Regions from separate parts of the Specibacter sp. BI4 genome, predicted to be linked through region 1. Evidence: riboswitches for the same ligand, from Rfam matches in the RefSeq annotation. Region 1 holds a riboswitch; each other region holds the start of a gene.
What was found. A riboswitch is a leader RNA that binds a small molecule or an ion and turns the genes downstream of it on or off. The one in region 1 is predicted to bind thiamine pyrophosphate.
Positions count from the first base shown of each region.

Region 2: linked by a shared signal. The riboswitch ahead of thiD (bifunctional hydroxymethylpyrimidine kinase/phosphomethylpyrimidine kinase) and the one ahead of AC1L6K_RS19905 (3-oxoacyl-ACP reductase) in region 1 are both predicted to bind thiamine pyrophosphate.
Region 3: linked by a shared signal. The riboswitch ahead of AC1L6K_RS01685 (ECF transporter S component) and the one ahead of AC1L6K_RS19905 (3-oxoacyl-ACP reductase) in region 1 are both predicted to bind thiamine pyrophosphate.

Region 1 is NZ_CM155265.1:4,408,221-4,413,744, forward strand. Features, by position in the region: gene AC1L6K_RS19900 (LLM class flavin-dependent oxidoreductase) at 1-1,230, opposite strand, end outside; gene AC1L6K_RS19905 (3-oxoacyl-ACP reductase) at 1,233-1,997, opposite strand; TPP riboswitch at 2,071-2,164, opposite strand; partial or broken gene AC1L6K_RS19910 (ISAzo13 family transposase) at 2,566-3,179, opposite strand; gene AC1L6K_RS19915 (hypothetical protein) at 3,528-3,680, shown strand; gene AC1L6K_RS19920 (TraR/DksA family transcriptional regulator) at 3,677-4,021, shown strand; gene AC1L6K_RS19925 (DUF6457 domain-containing protein) at 4,329-4,646, shown strand; gene AC1L6K_RS19930 (FdhF/YdeP family oxidoreductase) at 4,711-5,524, opposite strand, start outside.
Region 2 is NZ_CM155265.1:2,470,365-2,475,888, forward strand. Features, by position in the region: gene AC1L6K_RS11370 (Rne/Rng family ribonuclease) at 1-2,940, shown strand, start outside; TPP riboswitch at 3,053-3,151, shown strand; gene thiD (bifunctional hydroxymethylpyrimidine kinase/phosphomethylpyrimidine kinase) at 3,142-4,734, shown strand; gene rplU (50S ribosomal protein L21) at 5,129-5,437, shown strand; gene rpmA (50S ribosomal protein L27) at 5,497-5,524, shown strand, end outside.
Region 3 is NZ_CM155265.1:347,705-353,228, forward strand. Features, by position in the region: gene AC1L6K_RS01675 (energy-coupling factor transporter transmembrane component T family protein) at 1-603, opposite strand, end outside; gene AC1L6K_RS01680 (ABC transporter ATP-binding protein) at 600-2,219, opposite strand; gene AC1L6K_RS01685 (ECF transporter S component) at 2,222-2,866, opposite strand; TPP riboswitch at 2,913-3,030, opposite strand; gene AC1L6K_RS01690 (plastocyanin/azurin family copper-binding protein) at 3,153-4,136, opposite strand; gene AC1L6K_RS01695 (DUF4235 domain-containing protein) at 4,570-4,830, shown strand; gene mnhG (monovalent cation/H(+) antiporter subunit G) at 4,917-5,279, opposite strand; gene AC1L6K_RS01705 (MrpF/PhaF family protein) at 5,276-5,524, opposite strand, start outside.

The sequences.
Region 1 (5,524 bases):
CAATTCCACAAAATTCCTGAGTGATTCAGGGTAGGCGGGGCACATGAGGTTGAATCCGTCGCAGGCGCCCGATTCAAACCAGGCCTGTATCTCATCCGCGACTTCGTTGGCGGTTCCCATCATGGTGGCGTGCCCACCCCCGGCGGCCAAAAAGCCCAACAATTCTCGCAAGGTAGGTTGCATCGTCGCAATGATGCGCTGCACCGTGAGGTATCGGCCCTGAGGCCCCGTGAATGTTGCGGCAGGGGGCAGCGGGGCCACGAGGTGATCGAGTCCGTGTCCGCTGTAGTCCATTCCGGTGAAAATATTGAGCTGGCCGATGGCTGTGTCAATGTCCAGGTAGGCGTCCAGTGCCCGTTTTTTCTCCATGGCTTGCTCACTGGTGGCGGCGACATAGGTGACAAGGCCGGGAAGAATCGGGACCGTGGTCCCGTCTCGGCCGGCAGCAGCCAGGCGGGTCCGCATGTCAGTGGCGAATTCGATTGCGGAGTCCTTGTCCCACGACACCGAATAGATGGCTTCGGCAAATTGCGCAGCAAAATCTCGTCCGGCCTCCGAGGAACCCGCTTGGAACAGCACCGGCCTCCCCTGCGGGGAACGGGGGACATTCAGTGGCCCCGCCACGGAGAAATACTTCCCGGCGTGGTTGATCGGCTGGATCTGTTCCGGATCAATAAATGTTCCCAGCTCCCGGTCCTTGGGCAATGCCTGGTCCGACCAGGAATCCCAGAGCCGCTGGATCACCCGGACGAATTCATCCGCCCGCTCATAGCGTTCGGCGTGCGTGGGCAGGGCCGCGAACCCGTGGTTTTGCGCCTCGGCGTCGAACATGGAGGTGACTATGTTTGCGCCCACTCGGCCGCCGCTGATGTGGTCCAGGGAGGCCAGCATGCGGGAGGCGTGGAAGGGTGTGTAGAAGCTGGAGGAGACGGTGGTGACCAGGCCAATGTGTTTCGTGGCCCGGGCAAGGGCACTCAGTGCCGTGATCGGTTCCAAGAGCGAGGGCACACCGGCGGAATACTGCCGGTTGACGCTGTGACCGTCGGCGAAGAAAACCGCGTCAAAGCATCCGCTTTCAGCCAGCTGGGCCAGCTCCTCGAAATAGGCTATGTCCCCGACACGGTCGGCGCTGGAATCCGGATGCCGCCAGCCCATGGTGTGGTGCCCTGCACCGAAGAGGAAGGCGTTGATGTGCATTTGCCGCGTGTTGGTGACGCCGTCAGTTGCCATCACTAGTTCATCACCAGTCCGCCGTCGACCACGAGGTTTTGTCCCGTCACTGCCCGGGACCAGGGTGATGCGAAGAACAGCACTGCATCAGCAAATTCAGCTGGTGTGGTGACCTTGCGCAGAGGTGTTCCGCCAGCGATCAAGTCGAAGACCTGCTCAGGTGTGGCGGCAGAGGCGTCGGTGGTGCGCAGCAGTCCCCCGGAGACCATGTTCACTCGAATTTTGGACGGGCCCAGGTCGGCAGCGAAGGTGCGTGTCAGTGCCAGTAGGGCAGCCTTGGCCGCGGTGTAGTCGTGGTAGGGCACCACCGGGTTTTGGAAAAGGTTGGTGCCAATGTTCACGATGACACCGAACCCGGCGTCTTTCATGCCCGGCAGCACCTCCTGAATCGTGTTCAGCGCACCGCCCACAACGCCGGAAAACTGGGCCGTAAATTCGTCGTAGCCAATGCCGTCCGCCTTTGACCGCGCGTCACCGTTAAAGGAAAAATCGGGCAAGGCGTTATTGATGACGGTGGTAATGGTCGCACCAAAATGCTCAGCTGCGGCAGTCACCATGGCTTGGACCTCGTCGGGGCGGGTGACATCGGCGCGCAAGGCAACGGCTTGTTCAGATCCGATGTCAGCGGCCAGTTCCCGTGCCGCCGCGTCACTGTTGCGGTAGTTCAGCACCACCCTGGCACCTTCCCGGGCGAAGGAACGGGCCACATCGGCACCTAGTCCGCGGCCTGCTCCGGTAATCAGTACGATCTGGTCTTTGATTTGCATGTCATACACCTTTCAGCGGAGCGAAAGGATGCCAGGAATGCACGAAGGTCTGGCTCGAGGGGACACATCGTCATTGCTGCAGGACCGGCATCCCTTCGCTCGGATTATCGAGATCAGGTTCAACGGGTCTAGCTCTCAGCCGCCAGGCGGCACCCCGTGTCGTGTCCTCGGCCAAACTACCACGGTTCGGACGGCGGCACGCAACGCCGTGTCCTCCCTCTTCGACTCAGCGCTGCAAAGTGTTGCCGTAGCTGCCCACATGGAAAATGGAGAGCTTCTGACCGGCTGATTGCCGGCTACTCTGAGTAATTCCACGGGTTGTGTGCGCCGGCCTGTCCGCCGCTCCAAAGAACTAATACGAGACCGCGCCCAACCTGCGGGCGCCACCCTCCAGCCGTGCCCGGGCCCTCATCTGTACCGGAGCCCCGGTAACAGATGACGCAACAGAGCCCTACGAAGTATCGATCTCCTGTACAGATGTATTTGCGACCGAGCGAAAAACGTTCGACTCTCTAGAAGAGGCTCGAGCTGACACGCGCCGGCGCGTTTATGGTGCCTCAAGATGCTCTTAGGGCTCACGTTGAAATTGGTTCTTGTTGTTCGGGCGTGTCGTTTTCTCCTTGGGGGCGGCGGTTACGGTGTAGTTCCAGTCGCCGTGGAAGTCGTGCCGGTGCAGGCGGGTCGCTTCGAAGGTTTTCATTTGTTGGTCGGTGATCCTGGTGCCTTTGGGGTAGGTGTTGGTGTCGCGCATTGACTCGATGGTGAGCCCGGATTTGTTGGTGGTTGCCGCGATGGTCTGGACGGCGACTTCGTGGGTTTGAAGGGGCCGGTCGCGCCAGTTCATGGTGATGGCGGAGAACATCCGGTGCTCAATCTTGTTCCACTTGGACGTTTCCGGGGGCAGGTGGCAGACGGTGATTTGAAGCCCGGTCTCGGCGGCCAGAGCGGCGAGTTCGGTTTTCCACAGCCGCGGCGGGACCCGTTGGATCCGCCGCCGTCCGCGGTGACCAGCAGCCTCTTCGCGTCCGGGTAGGCGGGGTGGCCGACTATTGTCCACCAGCGGCGGATCGACTCGACGGCGAAGGCGCCGGTTTCGGAGCCGACGTTGACGAGCCCGGTGTTCGCCCCGACGTCATAGATTCCGTAGGGCACCGCCTTGCCCTCCTTGCCGATGAAGTCGTAGATGGCATGCTCGGCCGTTGCCGTGCGAACGGCTTCCTCCCACACAGTTCCGGCCAAGCGCAGGGCCTGCTCAGTGATAGTGGCCAGCGTCGCGGCGCTCTTCGACCCGGCACTCTCACGCTCAGCCCGCCATTCCTTCGAGAACCGGGTCGCATCCGCGTTGGACACCCCGGCGGCCTTCCGCACGCACGAGGAAGCCGCGGCAGGCACAACTGACTTCGCGGCTGTGGCTGCGCGCAGGGGCACAGCCGTCGCGTAAGTCCCCACCGCTGAGTGCTGTTCGTTCGTGTCGGGAATCCGGTACGAACAGCACAGACGCAGGGGAAAGTTCCTAGGATGGGAGATGTGGTGGCAGATTCTCCCGGGGTGGTTCGTCAGCAAAATCTCCCCGACGAACCCGGTCGCCACGTCTACTACCAGCCGACCGGCAACGGCCACGAGCACTCCGTGCGGGAGCCTCTGAACAAGATTCAAAAGATCATCAAGGAGATGAATCCATGACCCAAGACGAGCAACAGCGCGCACTCCTGAACGATCACCTAGAGCGCATACAGGCCCGAGTGCACAAACTCGAAGCTGACCTCACCGCGGTGGTTCGTACCCGTCGCAACCAGTCCGACGATGATGAACACGATCCCGAAGGTGAAACCCTCTCTTCCCTTTGGTCCATGCAGGCAGGCCTCCTTGAAGCCGCACGTGTAGACGCCAGTCAGGCCAAAGACGCGATGCAGCGCCTCGAGGCAGGCACCTACGGCATCTGCATCTCCTGTCTCGAGCCCATCCCCATCGGCCAACTCGAAGTACGCCCCTTTCGAGAACGCTGCGTGCCATGCACAAGCTAAACACCCACCCGTGCCCGGAGACGCAGATAGTGAACCCCGTCGAGGGGTCAGGTGGCCCGGTATCGCCAAACCCCCTCACCACCCAGGCTAGAGTCCTAAGTCCGGCCTCGAGCACAGTTCTGATGCGTCGTGGTGGTGTCTTGCTCTCATGCCGCACTGGACCGACAGTCATGTCACCAATGGAACAAAACAACTACCGACAAACCTTGTTTTACTCCTGCTTCGGATGCTAAGCCTTGAGGGCGGAATGATCGCCGGGAGGCCTGGCACCGGCGGGAAGATCCCTCACGAAACCGAAGGAGCAGCTATGACGGACTATGACGATGAAAAGCGTGCCTTGGACGATTGGAGCCACCGGCTCTTGCATGCCTTGCAGATCCTGGACCTGGAAGCGGACGCTGAGTTGATCCTTAAGGTGGCTGAGAAATCATCCCGTTCGGTGAGCCCGTCTGCCGGCCCGATCGGCGCCTTCTATGTCGGCTACGCTGCGGCTTTGGCCACCACCAGCGGCGGCGTAGATACTCAGACGGCCGTGACCAACGCTGCAGAGAAGGTCATGAAGCTGTGCGAGGCAGTCAACGAGGGGGGTCCCGAAGGCGGTGGCTGGACAGAAACCGCCCAGTAGGCCGGAGCCAGGGCCTGGTGTTTTCCTTTTGGAATCGCCCGGTCCCGGTCCTGCCCAGCCCGGGTCAGACCGTGACCGAGGCCCCGGTCCCCCCACCCTCTACTCCCTCGCCGTTGCGGGCTGGCTCCAGCCGGACCACGACTTGTTTGGACACCGGGGTGTTGCTTCCTTCCGCCACGAACTCCAGTGGAACCAGTACATTCGCTTCCGGATAGTATGCGGCCGCGCAGCCCCGGGCACTGGGGTAGGCCACCACCCGGTAATTGCGTAATATGCGTTCTTTGTTGTCCTCATATTCGCCGTGGATATCGACGTACTGGCCGTCGGCAAGGCCGAGTTCGGCCAGGTCTTCAAGGTTGACGAAGACGACCTGGCGGCCTTTTTTGATACCTCGGTAGCGGTCGTCGTGGCCGTAGATCGTGGTGTTGAACTGGTCGTGTGAACGCATGGTTTGCAGGATCAGTCGTCCCGGCGGGCATTCCACGTGTTCCAGGTCGTTGACGGTGAATATGGCCTTGCCGGTGGCGGTGTGGAAGGTCCGTGAGTCGCGGGGGCCGTTTGCCATCACAAAGCCGCCTTCTTGGCGGATCCGCTGGTTGTAGTTCTCGCAGCCGTCCACCACGTGCGAGATGTGCTCGCGGATCAGGTCGTAGTTCTTCTCGAAGCCTGCCCAGTCCACGCTCACTTTCTCGCCCAATGTGGCCCGGGCCAGCCGGGAGACGATGGCGACCTCGGAGAGCAGATTCGGGGCCACCGGCTCCACCTTGCCCCAGGACGGATGTACGGCACAAACAGAGTCCTCCACGGAGACGAACTGGTCTCCGCTTCCCTGCCGGTCGATTTCTGTTCGGCCCATGGTGGGCAGTATCAGGGCCTCC
Region 2 (5,524 bases), 1.9 Mb from region 1:
AAGGCTCCTGCCCGCCGGGCGAGCCGGAAGGCAGCCGCGCCCGCCGGGCCGGCCCCTGTCCAGGGCGTAATTTCCCTCGACAACGATGCCGCCGCGACCCCCGCCGCTGACGCCGCCGCGACCCCCGGGGTTGACCCTGCCGAGACGCCCGCGCCCGCCGCTGAAGCACCCAAGACCACCCGCAGCCGCCGCAGGCCTGCCGCCAAGAGCGCCGCCGTGGAGACCGAGGCTGCCGTTGATTCGGCTGCTGCCGATACGACCGAACCGTCGGCCGGCACTGCGACCGAAGCAACCGCAACAACCACCGCAGCAGCCACGCCCGACACTGCGGCTGAACCGTCTGCGCCCGATGCTGTGGACAGCACTGGCACAGCTGCCGCCGACTCCTTGTTCCTGGCCCCCTCCGCAGCCATGTCAGCCTTGTTCCTAGCCCCCGACCTGAGCCTGGCCGTGCCTGCCGCAGCCACCCAGGAAGCCCGCGAGGACAACGAAGACGGCGCAGCCGGCAAGAGTGACGGCCACGACGGTGATCGCCAGGGCCGCTCGCGGGGCCGCAACCGCCGGACCCGCGGCAACGATTCCGAAGCAGCCGATGCACCGGACGCCAATAACAGCGCAGCCGCCGAGACAGACGCTGAAGACACCGACGACGGCGTGACCTCGCGCCGCCGCCGCCGTCGCCGCCGCGGCGACCAGGACCTGGAACTGACAGGGGGCTCCGATGAGGATCCGCCCAACACCGTCACCCGGGTCCGTGCCCCCCGCACCCCGTCCGACACCGGCTCAAGCGACCCCAACCGGGTCACCAGCCTGCGCGGCTCCACCCGGCTCGAAGCCAAGAAGCAGCGCCGCCGCGACTCGCGCGACTCCGGCCGCCGCCGCACAGTCATCACCGAGGCCGAGTTCCTGGCCCGCCGCGAATCAGTTGACCGTGTCATGGTGGTGCGCCAGGGCGAAGACAGGATCCAGATCGGTGTCCTCGAAGACGGCATTCTGGCCGAACACTTTGTCTCCAAGACCCAGCAGGACTCCCTCATCGGCAACGTGTACGTGGGCAAGGTCCAGAACGTGCTGCCCAGCATGGAAGCCGCCTTTGTCGACATTGGCCGCGGCCGCAACGCCGTCCTGTACGCGGGCGAAGTTGATTGGGATGCCGCAAACCTCAACGGCCAGCCGCGCCGCATCGAGAATGCCCTGAAGTCAGGCGACCCGGTGCTGGTACAGGTTTCCAAGGATCCCGTGGGCCACAAGGGTGCCCGCCTGACCAGCCAGATTTCACTCCCCGGCCGCTACCTGGTGTTTGTGCCCGGTGGTTCCATGACAGGCATCTCCCGCAAGCTGCCCGACGTCGAGCGCAACCGCCTCAAGCGCGTCCTGAAGGACCACCTGCCCGAGAACGCCGGCGTCATTGTGCGCACGGCCGCCGAAGGTGCCAGCGAGGAAGAGCTCACCAACGACATCAACCGGCTCCGCGCCCAGTGGGCCGGCATCAACGAGCGGGCCTCGTCACACAAGACGCTCGCCCCGGAAATGCTCTACGGCGAACCCGACCTGACCATCAAGGTGGTCCGCGACGTATTCAACGAAGACTTCACCAAGCTCATCGTCTCCGGCGAGGACGCCTGGGACACGATCGAGGCGTACGTGACGTATGTGGCCCCGGACCTGCTTGACCGCCTGGAGAAGTGGACCATGACCGAGGACATCTTCGCCGCGCACCGCATCGACGAGCAGATCAACAAGGCCCTGGAACGCAAGGTCTTCCTGCCCTCCGGCGGCTCCCTCGTCATCGACCGCACCGAAGCCATGACGGTGGTTGACGTCAACACCGGCAAGTTCACCGGCTCCGGCGGCAACCTGGAAGAAACAGTCACCAAGAACAACCTGGAAGCGGCCGAAGAAGTCGTCCGACAGCTGCGCCTGCGTGACATCGGCGGCATCATCGTCATCGATTTCATCGACATGGTCCTCGAATCCAACCGCGACCTGGTGCTCCGGCGCCTGGTCGAATGCCTGGGCCGGGACCGCACCAAGCACCAGGTTGCCGAGGTCACCTCGCTTGGGCTCGTGCAGATGACGCGCAAGCGCATGGGCACCGGGCTCCTCGAGGTCTTTGGCGAGCAGTGCCCCACATGCGCCGGCCGCGGCATGGTCACGCACGAGATTCCCGTCGAGCACCGCCGCACGCACAGCCCCGCCGTGGAAGCCGCACAGATCCACGGCGCCAAGCCCGAACACCGCGAGAGCGAACGGACAGCCAACCGCTCAACCCGCAGCGAACGCAAGCGCAACCGCAACCGCGGGCAGCAGCCGGAAACTGAGCCGCACGAGGCCGCCCCCGTTCCGGTGCACGACGAGGCAAGCGAGGCCCAGAAGGCGCAAAAGGCCCATGAAGCCCGTGCCGCCCTGGCGAACATTGCCGCGGCCGCTGCAGCCTCGCATCATGAGCACGACGGCGGGCAGCCGCACAGTGCCGCCGGCACCGAGGTTGCTTCGGCGCCTGCGGAAACGACGGAAACGCCCGACGGCGCCACGCTCACCTTTGGCGGGGAAGCCATCGAGCTCCCGCGCGGACACCGCAGCGAAAGCAGCGGCAGCCCGGAGGAGCACAATGCACACCAGGCGGCAGCGCTGGCCGGACTGTCGCAGGCCCTGGACCAGCTGGCAGCGCCTGGCCAGGACCAGCCGCACGACCACTCGTCTGAGGCCGGCGGTGACAACCGGTCACGGTCCTCACGCCGGGGGCGCCGCAACCGCAGCGCACGCAGTGCCCAGGGGGGTGCCGACATGAGCGTGGAGACCTCGGTTGCAACATCTGCCGGTCAGGGTTCCGCCCCGCACATGAGTGCTGCGGTGGAAATTCCGGCAGCTGCCCAACCCGTGAAAAACAGCAGCGGCCCGATCATCTTGGGTGTGGGAGTGCCGGCTTCGGAACTCTAATCGCTGAAAAGCCATGAGACAACCCGCAGTTGTTGTCGAAGACCGCCTTTGAACAAGGTCTTCGACGGCTACTGCGGGTTTTTTCTTTAACGGGCGGGCCGGGGCTAGGGTGGAGATCGACACGGGGTGCCACGCCATCAGGGCAGGCTGAGACAATACCCGTTGAACCTGCCCGGTTAGCACCGGCGAAGGGATGTCCCAATGAGCACCAGCACCATCAATTCAGCGACGCCCGAAGTTGTTCCCGGCGAAAGTATTCATGCCGAAAGCCTCCGGGGCGATAATCCCCAGGGCATGCCCGCGGCGGTGCGGCACCCCAGGATCCTGAGCATCGCGGGATCGGACCCCTCCGGGGGAGCAGGCATCCAGGCCGACATCAAATCCATTTCAGCCCATGGCGGTTATGCCATGGCCGCCATCACGGCCCTGACCGCCCAAAACACCCGGGGAGTGCAGGGCGTCCACGTCCCCCCGGCGGATTTCCTCACCGCCCAGCTGGACGCCGTCGCCGCGGACGTCACCATTGACGCGGTGAAGATCGGCATGCTGGGCACGGCAGAGGTGATGCACGCCGTCGCGGACTGGCTGGTGCGCACCCGCCCGCCCGTCGTCGTTCTTGACCCGGTCATGGTTGCCACCAGCGGTGACGAGCTCATGCTCCCGGCAGCACGCCGGGCCTTGCTGGCACTGGTCAAAAACGCCCACCTGGTGACGCCCAACATTCCTGAACTGGCAGTGCTGCTCAACCAGCCGGAGGCTTCCGACTGGCAGGAAGCCGTGCAGCAGGGCCGGGAGCTGGCTGCCCTGCACCAGGTCCTGGTCCTCGTGAAGGGCGGCCACCTGCCGGGGGAGAAGTGCCCCGACGCGCTGGTCGCCCCGGACGGCACGGTACAGGAATTCAACGCGGCCCGGGTCGACACAGCCAACACCCACGGCACCGGATGTTCGTTGTCGGCGGCGGTGGCCACGCTGCAGGCGCAGACAGGGGACTGGCAGGCAAGCGTGGCCCTGGCGAAGGAGTGGCTGGGGCGGGCACTGGAGACCTCGGCGGCGCTGCGGGTGGGCACCGGCGCGGGACCCATCAACCATTTGCACGCCCTGTGGGAGCAGGCGGCGCCACGGCCGGGCAGCTTCAGCAGTGAACTGTGGAAACAATGCGCCCAGCAGCGCCGGGCCATTTTTGCCCTTGACTTCATCAAGGAACTGGCCGCAGGGACCCTGCAGGGACACCACTTCGCCTACTACCTCGCCCAGGATGCGCTGTATTTGGGCAGCTATTCCCGGGTCCTGGCCCGCGCAAGTGCCCTGGCGCCCACCGAAGCCGAACAGAAATTCTGGGCCGGCGGCGCCCAAAACTGCCTCGAGGTTGAAATGGCGCTGCACCGCGACTGGCTCCGCGACCACCCTGCGGAGCTGCAGCAGGGCCCGGTCACCAAACATTACGTGGACCACCTGCAGGGCGTTGCCTTCTCCGGAAGCTACGGGGAAGTCGTTGCCGCAGTGCTGCCGTGTTATTGGTTGTATGCGGAGGTGGGGCGCGTGTTGCACTCCGACTACCTGTCGTTTGTGGGGGAGCACCCCTATGGGGCGTGGCTGGCGACGTACGCCGCCGACGACTTTGCGCAGGCAACGGCGACTGCCGTCGGCATTATGGACGTGGCGGCACGGCGGGGATCCGCCCTGGAACGTGGACGCATGCGGGCGGCCTTTGCCCATTCGGCACAGTACGAGGTCGATTTCTTTGCGGCCCCGCACAGCCAACTTCCGGGCGGTATCACCGGCGCAGGTGATTAACACCACCCGCTGTGCGCAAGGAAACGGCGCCGCACTGGCCAAAAATGACAATAATTGGCGGCAGTCGCGCTAATGTTGGTGAGTACGGTTTCAGGAACCACGCAGCGTCGCTGGTAAAACAATGTTTTGCCAGGAGGGTGCAAGGGACCCGGAACCAGTGTCATTTGCTCCCGGAGGCAGAATTAGCGTATTCTTGATCTTCGGTGCTTACGCCAACACCTAGGGCAACCACTCCATGGCAGAACTCCATTGAGGTCCACGGCGTTGAGGCACATAGTATGCACCCCGCGTCTGTTCAATCTTGAACTGCGGCGCATGCGGTTGGCGGAGATCAATTCTGATCCAAGCCGGCATAAAAACTTTGTAATAAACGTCGAGAGAAGTGAGTTCCCCAGTGGTGTACGCGATTGTCCGCGCAGGCGGCCGTCAAGAAAAGGTTTCCGTTGGAGACCACGTGACCATGAACCGCGTCCCCGGTGGAGTCGGCAGCACATTTGAGCTGCCCGCTTTGCTGTTGGTTGATGGTGAGAAAATCACCACTGCCGCTAAGGACCTGGCTAGTGTAAAGGTTACGGCTGAGAAGTTGGAGGATCTTCGCGGGCCGAAGATCGTCATCCAGAAGTACAAGAACAAGACCGGTTACAAGAAGCGTCAGGGCCACCGTCAGGAACTGTCCAAGGTCAAGATCACTTCCATCGCTTAATCAGCGATCAAAAGTTCGATCCACTTAGAATCTTTTAGTAAAAAGGCAGGCATTTTCAAATGGCACATAAAAAGGGTGCGAGTTCCA
Region 3 (5,524 bases), 580 kb from region 1:
CACCAGCAGTGCCATGGCCTGGCCCAGTTGGGACTTCACCCCGCGGAACAGCCCGGGTTCCCCGCCCACGCCACGGGCCCGGCGCGCCATGCCCAGGGTCTGCCATTCAGCCACGAGCAGGCCGACCAGCCGCATGGCAGCCAGCGCCCCCAACACAAAGCGGTGCGGCAGCCGCAGTTTTTGTGCCAACGCATCCGCCAGGTCTGTGGGGTCAGTTGAGGCAAGCACAAGGATGCCGGGCAGGGCGATGGCAAGGCCGCGCAAGGCAATGGCCACGCCGGCTTCCAGCGAATCCGTAGTGAACGTGACGGGTCCCAGCGACAGCAGCAGCTCACCGGTCTTGGGCGCCAAAAGCGCCGTCCCGTAACCGCCCACCACCGCAGCCAGCAAGATCGGCCAACCCCGCATCAACAGCATGCGTACGCTTAGGCCGGCCAGCGGCAGGAGCGCGCACTCAAGCACAAGCGCCACGGTTGCCGACACCCAGTCGACGCTGATCAGCAGCGCGATCGTGATGGCCATGCCGGCACCCAGCTTGGCCAGCGGGTTGGCGCCGGCCAGCCAGGCCCGCGAGCGCGGCGTAGCGATGATGTCGACGCTCATCGGCGCACCCCCTCCGCCGCTGCGCCCGGCTGCCTGCCCGGAACGGTGGCTGCGGGACCGGGAATGGCGGGGCCGGCAACTGCGGCGCTGTGGAGGATCCGTTCAGGGGCGGGTTCGCCAAGGACCAGCCGGTCCCCGCCCAGCACGGCACTGAACGCGGCGTCGTGGGTCACTGAGACCACTGCCGTGCCGGCATCCAGCAGCTCCGTCAGCAAGGAGGCCAGCTCCGCCCAGGTGTTTGCATCCTGGCCAAACGTGGGTTCGTCCAGCACCAGCACCTGCGGACTTGCCGCAAGCACCGTCGCCACCGACAGCCGCCGCTTCTCCCCGCCTGACAGCGTAAACGGATTCGCCCCCGCCAGGTGTTCCAGCCGCAGCCGGACCAGCAGCTCATCAACCGCTTCGGCGCCCCGGCCCAGCAGCTTGGGCGCAAACATCAGCTCGTCCCGGACACTGGCGGCAATGAATTGGTGTTCCGGTTCCTGGAAGACCGTGCCGATCCGGTTAATCAGTTCACGCCCCCGCCATTTCAGTGGTGCCGGTCCGGCCCCGCGCGACAACGCCGCCGTGGCAGCCAGTTCCCCGCCCGCGGGCCGCAGCAAGCCGCCCAGGGTCAGTGCCAGCGTTGATTTTCCCGAGCCGTTGGGCCCGGTGACACTCAGTGCTTGCCCTGCCTTGACCTGCACGGAAGGAACGACGGCGGCAGGAACCGCGGGGTGCCTGCGCCGCCCTTTCGTGCGGGAGACAGCGAGATCCGTTGCCTCAAGCAGCAGGCCGGTTCCGGCGTCGTCCATTGGCTGGCGTGGGACTGCGTTGCTGCGCGGGCGGACGTGGGGGACATGTCCGGGGACCCAAATTCCGGCGCCGGCCAACAGTTCGCGGCTTTGCGCCAGCACCCTGGCGGGCGGGCCGTCGAAGAGCACCCCGCCCGGCTCGCCAAGGCTGTCCGGGGCCAGCACCACGATTCTGTCCACCACGTCGAGCCACACGGAAACCCTGTGTTCGACAACCACCAGGGTGGCTCCGCTTTCGTCGAGACTGTGGCGCACGGCGTCGCGGACCTCCACAACCCCGGCGGGATCCAAGTTGGCGGTGGGCTCGTCCAGCAGCAGCAGGCCGGGGCGCATGGCCAGCATGCCGGCCAGGCCCAGCCGCTGCTTTTGTCCGCCGGAGAGGGCGGAGCTGGGGTGGTCCAGGGGCAGTGCGAGGCCCACGGATTCGAGGGCGGCGTGCACCCTGCGCCAGATTTCATCGCGCGGGACGGCCAGGTTTTCGGCGCCGAAGGCAACGTCGTCGCCTACGCGTGAGAGCACCACCTGGGCGTCCGGGTCCTGCTGCATGAGGCCGGCCCGGCCACGGGATTCCGCCACGGGCCGGCCGTCAATGCGGAGCTCGCCGATTTCGTTGGCGTCCTCGTCGTCGCCGAGCACGCCGGCGAGCGCGTGCAGGAGCGTGGACTTGCCCGCGCCGGAGGGGCCCAGCAGCAGCACCCGCTCCCCCGGGGCGATCTCCAGGTCCAGGCCCTGCACCGCACGGTCATGGCGGCCCGAATGCTGCCAGCCCCAGCCCCTGGCGGAGATCCGCGCCGGGGCACCCCGTGGCTGTGTTGACGCCAAGGCTAGACCGCCCTCTCGGTGGCGGCTCCCCGCGAGGGCAGATTCGCCAGCGCTCCCGTGCGGGCCAGTGCGCGGACGGCCAACCAGGGCACCAAGCCGGCAATGACGGCACCGGAGATCATGGCCAGGACAACGTAGACGGTTTTCCATTCAATGGCCCAGGCCACGTTGTACACCACGCTGTCGTTCAGGCCCATGGCCAGCCCGGCCAGCGCACCGGCCAGCAGCGACACGGGCAGCGTGAACTTGCGGTAGCGGAAGAGTGCAAAGCCCAACTCCGCACCGAGCCCCTGCACGAGGCCCGAGAGCAGCACGGTGAAACCAAAGTGGGTACCGAGCAGGCCCTCGACGCTGGCCGCGATCAGTTCGCAGTACAGTGCAGCGCCGGGCTTGCGGATCACCAGCCCGCCCAGCACGCCGGCGATCAGCCAACCCCCGCCGTAGAGTGCACCGATGGGCGGGAAGGCGACGGTGAAGGCGCTGACCAGGCCGTAGCCGGCGGACCACAGCCAGAAGATGACACCCACGGCCACACCGAGAACCGACACCACAACGATGTCGACCACCCGCCACGTGCTTTTCCGTGCCACCGGGTTGTTTGGCGTGTTTTTTTGCGCGGCGTTTTCGCCCGCGAATGACTTGCTCATGATTCCTCCTTTGCAGGAGGGGCGGATGCGTCGGTATTTCCGCGCAGCCGAAGAGAACTCGACTCCCTTCGCCGGTACTAGCCGGAGCAGGTTCGAGGGTCTGCGGCGAACCGCACTCTCAGCGCCGATACCCAAGCCGGGTGGACGCTCCCCTGTCGTGTTTGAATTGCGGCTTCAGTTTACCCCCGCCACGTTCCCGGGGCCAATGTTCGTGACGCACGACGGCGGGAGGCCCCCTGGGTGGGCCTCCCGCCCTCGTGCTTGGCTGGGTTGGGTTGGGGTGGTGCTACTTCACCACCACCTTGCCCACCATTCCCATGTAGTCATGCAGGGCGCAGATGTAGCTGAACGTCCCTGCCTTGTTGAACGTCACGGTGAACGTGGATCCGGGAATCATGATCCCCGAATTCAGGTTCCCGCCGGCGAACTTCGCCGGATTACCCGACGGCGGGCCGAAGTTGGCCGGCTCGGTGCCGAATGTGACGGTGTGCGGGGCTGCCATGCCGTTGTTGATGAACGTGACCTTTTGACCCACGTGCACACGAACGGTGGGCTGGATAAACCGCATGACCATGGTCATGCCGTCGTCGGTGCCGACGTAGACATGGTGCGAGTCAGCCAGCGCCTCTGCTGCGTGCCACAGCGCACGCCCGTCCTTCAGGATGCTGTGTGCCTCCTTCTTCGCCTGCTTGTTGTAGTCGTTCTGCGTGTACGGGTACGGTGTGCCGGCGGCCGCCACATGCACGGTTCCCTTCATCATGGCGCCGTGGACCAGGCAGTAGTAGGTGAAGTTGCCTGCGGCGGGGAACTTCAGGCTGTAGCCCGTGACGGCCGGGAGGCCGCTGTCGGTAACGTTGCTCAGGATGCCCGAGTTGTAGTAGGACGCGCCGTCATAGGAGCTGCCGCCAACGGGAAACAGCTGTGCAGGGTCGCCCGGGTTGAATTCCATCAACGGCACCCCCGGTGGCAACAAGGTGACGGTGTGAGGCTCTGCCGAGTTCGCCAGCCAACTGACGGTGTCCCCCGCGTTGACATAGACGTTGGCGGGGAGAAATGCCATGCTCTGGATGGCCTGGTTCGGGGACTCATTGCCAGCCAAAACCGTCCAGGTTTGCGGGCCGTGATGGCCGTGCCAGCCTCCGCCGGAGTTGGCAACTGCCGGTCCTGAAAGGGCCAGCGGCATCAGCAGCGCCAAAATTGCTGCAACGAGCATCGGAACCCTGCGTGATGAAATGCGCTGCAGGCGATGATTTTCTAAACGACGCCTCATGGGTCGTTCCCTTCTCGAAAGGTGCGGCCGCCTGGTCAGGCATCCGCACGAGATGGGTCCCTCCCCTCAAAAGGGGCCAGCTCTGCCACCCTGCCATGACAGGGTGGCCGGTTGCACGCCGGACCACCTGAGCTCCAGGTCCGGGGCGCCACGTTCCACCATTTTGTGGACGGCGACTGCAAACTACGGCATGTTCACAGCTGCCACAGATGCAAAGGACCGCAAACAAGCGCGCACTTTCCATGGTCCACCCATGCATCCGGCTTGTCGAGGGGACGACGCGAGTGAATTAAAGTGCTCGCGAAATGGGGTGCGTGCCTCATGATGGGTGTGTTTCCACGGTTGCCCCACCCTCCGGCAGCCGGTGCAAGGCGTTAGGCTGGCAGTAGGGTTATTCCCGCAATTGTCCGGCCACAGAATTCAGGAGTACTTCATGAACATCGTCTTCAAACTGCTCGGAACAGGGATAAGCCTCGGGGCTGGTTTTGCGGCCAGCAAGCTCGTGGACACTGCCTGGGAGAAAAGCACCGGCAACAAGCCGCCGAAGGATGGTGCGGATCTGGAGAACAGTCTCCGTTCCGCACTGACTTTTGCGCTGGTCTCCTCTGTCGTGGCGGCCATCATCCAGACGTTGGCCCAGCGCACCACACAGAAGGCCATTGCCCGCTTCAACAAGCACCCCGAAGAGGTCTGAGCCCGCACGAAAAAGGCGCCATCCGCCGTCGTGAATGACGGCGAATGGCGCCTTTTTTGCGCTCCCATGCCCACGGGCGGGCCGGGCTAGCTCTTGGTGTCGTCTTCGATGACGGCGGCCACGACCTGGTCCAGTTCGTCCACGCTGAGCAGTTCCGGGCGGCGGTGCTTGGTGCGGTACCCGGCCCTGCCCACCATGTGTGCAGAAACTGGAACGGTCAGCAGCTGGAACAGCCAGGCAATCAGCAAAATGGGCACCAGAGACCAGACACGCAGCTGCAGCCCCATGGCCGTGAGCATCAGCAGCAGGCCCAACACCTGCGGTTTCGTGGCTGCGTGCATGCGGCTCATGAGGTCTGGAAAGCGCAGCAGCCCAATGGCCGCTGCGAGGCTCATCGAGGCACCCAGCAACAGGCAGATGGCCGCCAAAACGTCCAGGAAGGCATTCATACGTCCTCCTTCTTATGCGCGACGAAGCGGGCCACCGTGACTGAGCCGATGAAGCCAATCACCGTCAGGACCACCAGCAGCGCCAAATTGTCGGCGTGTTTGTTCACGGCCATTTCCGTGGCCAAGGCCGCACCAAAGATGGCCAGCAAAACATCGGCCGCGATCACGCGGTCAAGCAGCGACGGGCCCTTGGCAATCCGATAAATGGTCCCCGCTGAAGCGAGCGTGAGCAGCCCGACAACAAT